DNA from 2 places in the Micromonospora sp. DT47 genome. Region 2 is predicted to be linked to the other one. Evidence: riboswitches for the same ligand, from Rfam matches in the RefSeq annotation. Region 2 holds a riboswitch; the other holds the start of a gene.
What was found. Region 2 has a riboswitch for ZMP and ZTP ahead of ACLQ2U_RS27910 (bifunctional 5,10-methylenetetrahydrofolate dehydrogenase/5,10-methenyltetrahydrofolate cyclohydrolase). Riboswitches for the same ligand answer to the same signal wherever they lie in the genome.
Positions count from the first base shown of each region.

Region 1: linked by a shared signal. The riboswitch ahead of ACLQ2U_RS11485 (glycine hydroxymethyltransferase) and the one ahead of ACLQ2U_RS27910 (bifunctional 5,10-methylenetetrahydrofolate dehydrogenase/5,10-methenyltetrahydrofolate cyclohydrolase) in region 2 are both predicted to bind ZMP and ZTP.

Region 1 is NZ_JBNCLC010000006.1:68,843-72,029, forward strand. It holds gene ACLQ2U_RS11475 (hemerythrin domain-containing protein) at 1-294, shown strand, start outside; gene ACLQ2U_RS11480 (metallophosphoesterase family protein) at 344-1,210, opposite strand; ZMP/ZTP riboswitch at 1,312-1,401, shown strand; gene ACLQ2U_RS11485 (glycine hydroxymethyltransferase) at 1,420-2,856, shown strand; gene ACLQ2U_RS11490 (hypothetical protein) at 2,961-3,187, opposite strand, start outside.
Region 2 is NZ_JBNCLC010000026.1:45,558-48,744, forward strand. It holds gene ACLQ2U_RS27900 (low temperature requirement protein A) at 1-616, opposite strand, end outside; gene ACLQ2U_RS27905 (hypothetical protein) at 868-1,902, shown strand; ZMP/ZTP riboswitch at 1,906-1,982, shown strand; gene ACLQ2U_RS27910 (bifunctional 5,10-methylenetetrahydrofolate dehydrogenase/5,10-methenyltetrahydrofolate cyclohydrolase) at 1,996-2,886, shown strand; gene ACLQ2U_RS27915 (endonuclease/exonuclease/phosphatase family protein) at 2,935-3,187, opposite strand, start outside.

The DNA.
Region 1 (3,187 bases), on a different contig from region 2:
GACATCCTCGAGTCGTACGAGGAGCACCACGTGGCCGACCTGCTCTGCGCGGAGCTGGCCGCAATGGACGCCTCCGACGAGCGCTTCGTCGCCAAGACCACGGTGCTCATCGAGAACGTCGAGCACCACGTCGAGGAGGAGGAGCAGGAGTGGTTCCCCAAGGTGCGGGAGGCGCTCGGCCGCAACCAGCTCCAGGAGATCGGCGAACGGATGATCGCGATGCGCGCGGACGCGCCGCGCAACCCCAGCGACCCGAAGGCGGTCAAGAGCGCGCGTGACGCCGCCACCGCCTGACCGACGCACGACTCCGGGGCCCGGCCGAATGGCCGGGCCCCGTTGCGTCTCACCAGGCGGTCGGCGGCCGGCCCTGCGGCGCGGGCAGGATCTGACGCACCCGTCCCGGGGGTACGTCCCGGCGCCGCCACTCCCGGGGATAGCCCACCGAGACCTCCTCGAAGCGCACCCCGTCGTACCAGGTGGTGCGCGGGATGTGCAGGTGCCCGTAGACCATCGCGACGGCGGCGTAGCGCCGGTGCCAGTCGGCGGTGGCCTCGGTGCCGCACCACTGGGCGAAGATCGGGTAGCGCAGGACGTCGGTCGGTTCGCGGACCAGCGGCCAGTGGTTGACCAGCACGGTCGGCAGCGCCGGGTCGCGCTCGTCCAACCGTCGGGCGGTCTCGGCGACCCGGGCGGCGCACCAGTCCGGGCGGCTCGGGTACGGGTCGGGGTGCAGCAGGAACTCGTCGGTGCAGACGACCCCGGTCCGGTACGCCTCGGCCAGCGCCGCCTCGCGGGTGTCGAACCCGGCCGGTCGCCAGCTGTGGTCGTAGAGCAGGAACAGCGGCGCGACCAGCGCCGGCCCGCCCGGCCCCCGCCACACCCGGTACGCGTCCTCGGGGGTGACCACCCCGAGTCGCCGGCACACCTCGACCAGGTGCCGGTAACGCTCCACCCCGCGCAGGGTGACCGGGTCGACCGGCGGGGTCCACAGCTCGTGGTTGCCGGGCGCCCAGATCACCGTGTCGTACCGCTCGGCGAGCAGGCCGAGGGCCCACTCGACGTCGGCGACGGTCTCCGCCACGTCGCCGGCCACCAGCAGCCAGTCCCGGGGCGAGGACGGCCGCAACGCCTCGACCAGCGCCCGGTTCGCCGCGTGTCCGACGTGCAGGTCGCTGGTGGCCACCAGGCTGCCGGCGTCCTCCCCTGACATCCGTCGATCGTACGCACGCCGCCCCCGCGCCGTGGGCGCGCGGGAGCGGCGGAGTTCGGCGAGGTGGACCGGGACCCCCGGGGGGCGACCCGGTAGGATCGGCGGCGGGCCGTGACTGGCGCGTGGGGATGGAGCACCCTCGGGAAGCGGTCCCGTCATGAGGATGCACGCCGAGCGCCTGGGCCTTCCACACGTCACCAGGAGGTCGCATGTCGCTGAACGCCGAATCCACCGCCTTCCGCAGCGCGCTCGAGGTGATCCGCGCCGTCGAGCCGCGGGTGGCCGACGCCATCGGCGCGGAGCTGGCCGACCAGCGCGAGTCGCTCAAGCTCATCGCCAGCGAGAACTACGCCTCCCCGGCCACCCTGCTGGCGATGGGGAACTGGTTCAGCGACAAGTACGCCGAGGGCACCGTCGGCCGCCGCTTCTACGCCGGCTGCCAGAACGTGGACACCGTCGAGGCGCTCGCCGCCGAGCACGCCCGCGAGCTGTTCGGCGCCGCGCACGCGTACGTGCAGCCGCACTCCGGCATCGACGCCAACCTGGTGGCGTTCTGGGCGATCCTGGCCGACCGGGTGGAGTCCCCCGCGCTGAAGAAGGCCCAGGTACGACAGGTCAACGACCTCACCGAGGCGGACTGGTTCGCGCTGCGCCGGGAGCTGGGCAACCAGCGGATGCTCGGCATGTCGCTGGACGCCGGCGGCCACCTCACCCACGGCTTCCGGCCGAACATCTCCGGCAAGATGTTCGACCAGCGCAGCTACGGCACCGACCCGGCCACCGGGCTGATCGACTACGACAAGGTGGCCGAGGCGGCCCGCGAGTTCAAGCCGCTGATCCTGGTCGCCGGCTACTCGGCGTACCCGCGGAAGGTCAACTTCCGGATCATGCGGGAGATCGCCGAGTCGGTCGGCGCCACCTTCATGGTGGACATGGCGCACTTCGCCGGACTGGTCGCGGGCAAGGTCTTCACCGGCGACTTCGACCCGGTGCCGCACGCGCACATCGTCACCACCACCACCCACAAGTCGCTGCGCGGCCCGCGCGGCGGCATGGTGCTCTGCGGGCCGGAGCTGGCCGACCAGGTCGACCGGGGTTGCCCGATGGTGCTCGGCGGCCCGCTGCCGCACGTGATGGCCGCCAAGGCGGTCGCCCTGGCCGAGGCCCGCCGCCCCGACTTCGCCGACTACGCCCAGCGCATCGTCGACAACGCGCAGGCGCTCGCCGAGGGCCTGCTGCGCCGGGGCACGAAGCTGGTCACCGGGGGCACCGACAACCACCTGGTGCTCCTCGACATCTCCGGCTACGGCCTGACCGGCCGGCAGGCCGAGCAGGCGCTGCTCGACTCGGGCATCGTGACCAACCGCAACGCGGTCCCGCAGGACCCGAACGGCGCCTGGTACACCTCGGGCATCCGGATCGGCACCCCGGCGCTGACCACCCGTGGCCTGGGCACCGCGGAGATGGACCAGACGGCCGAGCTGATCCACACCGTGCTCAGCCAGACGAGCCCCAGGTCGAACGCCGACGGCACCCCCTCCAAGGCCAAGTACGTCCTCGACGCGGCCCTGGCCGACAAGGTCAGCAAGCAGGCCAGCGACCTGCTGACGGGCTTCCCTCTCTACCCCGCCGTCGACCTGGCCTGACGCACACCCAGGTCCGCACACCCACGTCGATCATGGAGTTGTGGTGCCCGGTCCGGCCGGATTCAGGGGCATCCGTCCCCACCACAACTCCATGATCGCCGAGGTCACCCCAAGGTGAGGGCGCGGTGGCGGAGGGTGCGGAGGCGGTGGAGGACGTCGGTGCCGCCCCGGCCGAAGTGGTCGTGCAGGGCGCGGTCCTCCGCGGAGAGGGCGTCGTAGGTGGCGGCGCGGGTCGGGTCGGGGTGGAAGGTCTCGCGGTGGGCGGCGCCCATCGCCGCGGACGCGGTTTCCACATCCGGATACGCCCCGGCGGCCACGGCGGCGTGGACGG
Region 2 (3,187 bases):
CGCCGAGAGCGACGAGCACGATCAGGGCGTGTCGCTCAGCCCAGTGCCCGACGGACCGCAGCCGCCAGCCGGTGCGGCCGACCAGCGCGCCGGCGGCGTACTGCAGGAGTAGCGCCACGACCCAGCAGGCCAGCCGCACGGTGTGGGCGGTACCGGCGGAGAACAGGCGTGGCGGGACCACCGCGCCGACGATGATGATCGCGGTTCCGCCGGCCGTGAGCGCGTTCAGGGCCAGTGACCGCCGTCGTGCCGGCCAACTCGGCCCGACTGTGGTCCACAGGGCGCCGACGAGGATCGCCCACGTCACCAGATACGCGCAGGCGAAGACGAACGGGCCGTCCAGTCCTCCGGCATCAGTTTGGAAGGCGGTCTCCGTGGCCAGGACGAGCACGAAGACCGAAGCCATGACGGCGAAACCCAGCAGCGGCATGATGCCCTGGTCTGCGCGCAGGATGTTGCCCAGCGCGGCGAATCCACTCCAGCACCACCAGAGCAGCGCCAGTACGAGCATGGCCTCCAGCAGCCCGCGCGCGCTCAGATGCTCCGACGTCAGTGTGCCGACGTTGAGGAACGCGAATGCGAACACCAGGTCGTAGAACAGTTCCAGCCGGGTCACCCGGGAACCTGGGGCTCCCCAGCTGATCAGCCGAGATCGGTCTCTGGTATCCACTTTGTCAGTTTTGCAGCATTGGACCGACGGGAACGTCCACAAGCAGGATGCCGGGCAAGAACCGCGGCGCCGCTGGCTACCGCCAGGGCGGATCGTCCTGGGTGAAGGGTGGCCGTGCTCGCGCTGGCCGGGCGGATCGCCGGCGACGCCACCGCGCAGGTGCTAAGCGGTCGTTCCCCGGTGGCAGGATCGGCCGGATGCGGGTGGACGCGGCGCGGGCGGTGGCGGTCGACTGGGTACGCCAGCACGCCCGCCGCGACCCCGGCGTGCGGGGCGCGTTCTTCAGCGGCTCGACCGTTTCCCTGTCCGACGACGCGGTCCTGCCGGCGTCGTCGGACGTGGACGTGCTGCTGGTGCGCGATGAGCCGGGAAAGTTGGGCAAGTTCCGCCACGATGGGGTGCTGCTGGAGGTCACCGCGCTGACCTGGGACGACCTGGGTTCGCCGGAGGACGTGCTGGGGTCGTGGGTGTTCGCGCCGTCGTTCCGGACCGACACCCTCATCACGGATCCGACGGGCCGGCTGGCGGCGATCCGGGAGCGGGTGTCGGCGGGGTTCGCCGACCCGGAGTGGGTGCGGCGGCGCTGCGGCGGGGTGCGCCGGCGGATCGAGGACGGGCTGCGGGTGCTGGACGCCGCGGCGCCGCTGCACGAGCAGGTGACGGCGTGGTTGTTCCCCACGTCGCTGACGGCGGTGCTGCCGGTGGTGGCCGGGCTGCGGGATCCGACGGTGCGACGGCGGTACGTCCTGGCCGGACAGGTGCTGACGGAGCACAGGCTGGCCGGCCGGTACCCGGAGCTGCTGGACCTGCTCGACGGCGGTGGGACGGGTCCGGAGCGGGTGCGGGAGCACCTGGCCGGGTTGGCGGTCACGTTCGACGAGGCGGCGCGGGTGGCGCGGACCCGGTTCTTCTTCAGCGCGGACGTCAGGGCGGCGGCGCGACCGGTGGTGGTCGACGGGGCCGCGGAGCTGGTCGCGGCGGGCGCGCACCGGGAGGCGATGTTCTGGGTCGTGGCCACGTACGCGCGGTGTCACGCGATCCTGGCCGCGGACGCCCCGGAGCGGGAGGCGGCGCGGCGGCCGTGGTTCCTCGCGGCGCTGGCGGACCTGGGGGTGTCGTCGGCGGCGGACCGGCGGCGGCGCGCGGACGCGGTGCTGGCGTGGTTGCCGCGCGGTTGGTCGACGGCGCGGGAGGTGGCGGATGCGGTCCGCCGTCGAGATGTGGCACGCTGAGGGTGGACGCGACTGGCGGCACGGGGATGGGTCAACCATCGGGGAGCTCGTCGCGGGGGTCGACCGCCTGGGCCGCCGCGGACGAGGTGAGCCATGTCTGCTTCCACTTCCCCGACGACGACCACGGCCCGGCTGCTGCCCGGTAAGCCGGTGGCGGAGACGATCCTGGCCGAGGTGGCCGAGGGGGTGTCGGCGTTGCGCGCGGCGGGGGTGACGCCGGCGCTGGCGACGGTGCTGGTGGGTGACGACGACGCGAGCGCCGGGTACATCCGGATCAAGCAGCGGCAGGCGGCGGAGCTGGGCTTCGCGTCCCCGCACGTGCATCTGCCGGCGTCGGCGACGCAGGCCGACCTGCACCGGGTGCTGGAGGATTTCAACGCCGACTCCGGTGTGCACGGGGTGCTGGTGCAGCATCCGATTCCCGGGCATCTGGACTACGACCGGGCGTTGCAGGTCCTCGACCCGGACAAGGACGTGGACGGGATGCACCCGGTCAACATGGGCCGGCTGGCGTTGGGGCTGCCGGGGCCGCTGCCGTGCACGCCGGCGGGAATCGAGGCGTTGCTGGCGTACCACGGGGTGCCGGTGTCCGGGCGTGAGGTGGTGATCCTGGGTCGGGGTGCCACGTTGGGGCGGCCGCTGGCGATGCTGCTGGCGCAGAAGCGGCCGACGGCGAACGCGGCGGTGACGGTGGTGCACACCGGGGTGGCGGACTGGCCGCGGTACACCCGGCGGGCGGAGATCCTGGTGGCGGCGGCGGGGGTGCCGGGCATCGTGCGGCCGGAGCATGTCCGGCCGGGCGCGGTGGTCGTCGGCGGTGGGGTGCGGTACGAGGGGCGGCGGCTGCTGCCGGACGTGGACGAGTCGTGCGCCGAGGTGGCGGGGGCGATCACGCCGCGGGTCGGTGGGGTGGGTCCGACGACGGTGGCGATGCTGTTTCGCAATGCGGTGCGGGCGGCGCAGCGGGCGGCCGGGCAGGGCTGAGCCGCGACCGGCGGGGCGGCCCGGTGCCCGGGTCGCCCTGCTCGGGGGTCAGCCGAGGTCGACGACGAGGGGCCGGTGGTCGGAGATGGTGGAGCAGGGGGTGTTCACGGCGGTGACCGGCGGGAGCCGGTCCAGCCCGTGCCGGTCGGCGAGGATGTGGTCGAGTTGCACCCGGGGCGCGGCGGCCGGGTAGGTGGGGCGCCGGCCCAGCGGCCGCCATCCGGACAGCAGCCGGGCCGGGCCGGCGGGCAGGTTCAGGTCGCCGAGCAGGATGCGCGGGGCGGGCAGGGCGCGCAGCGCC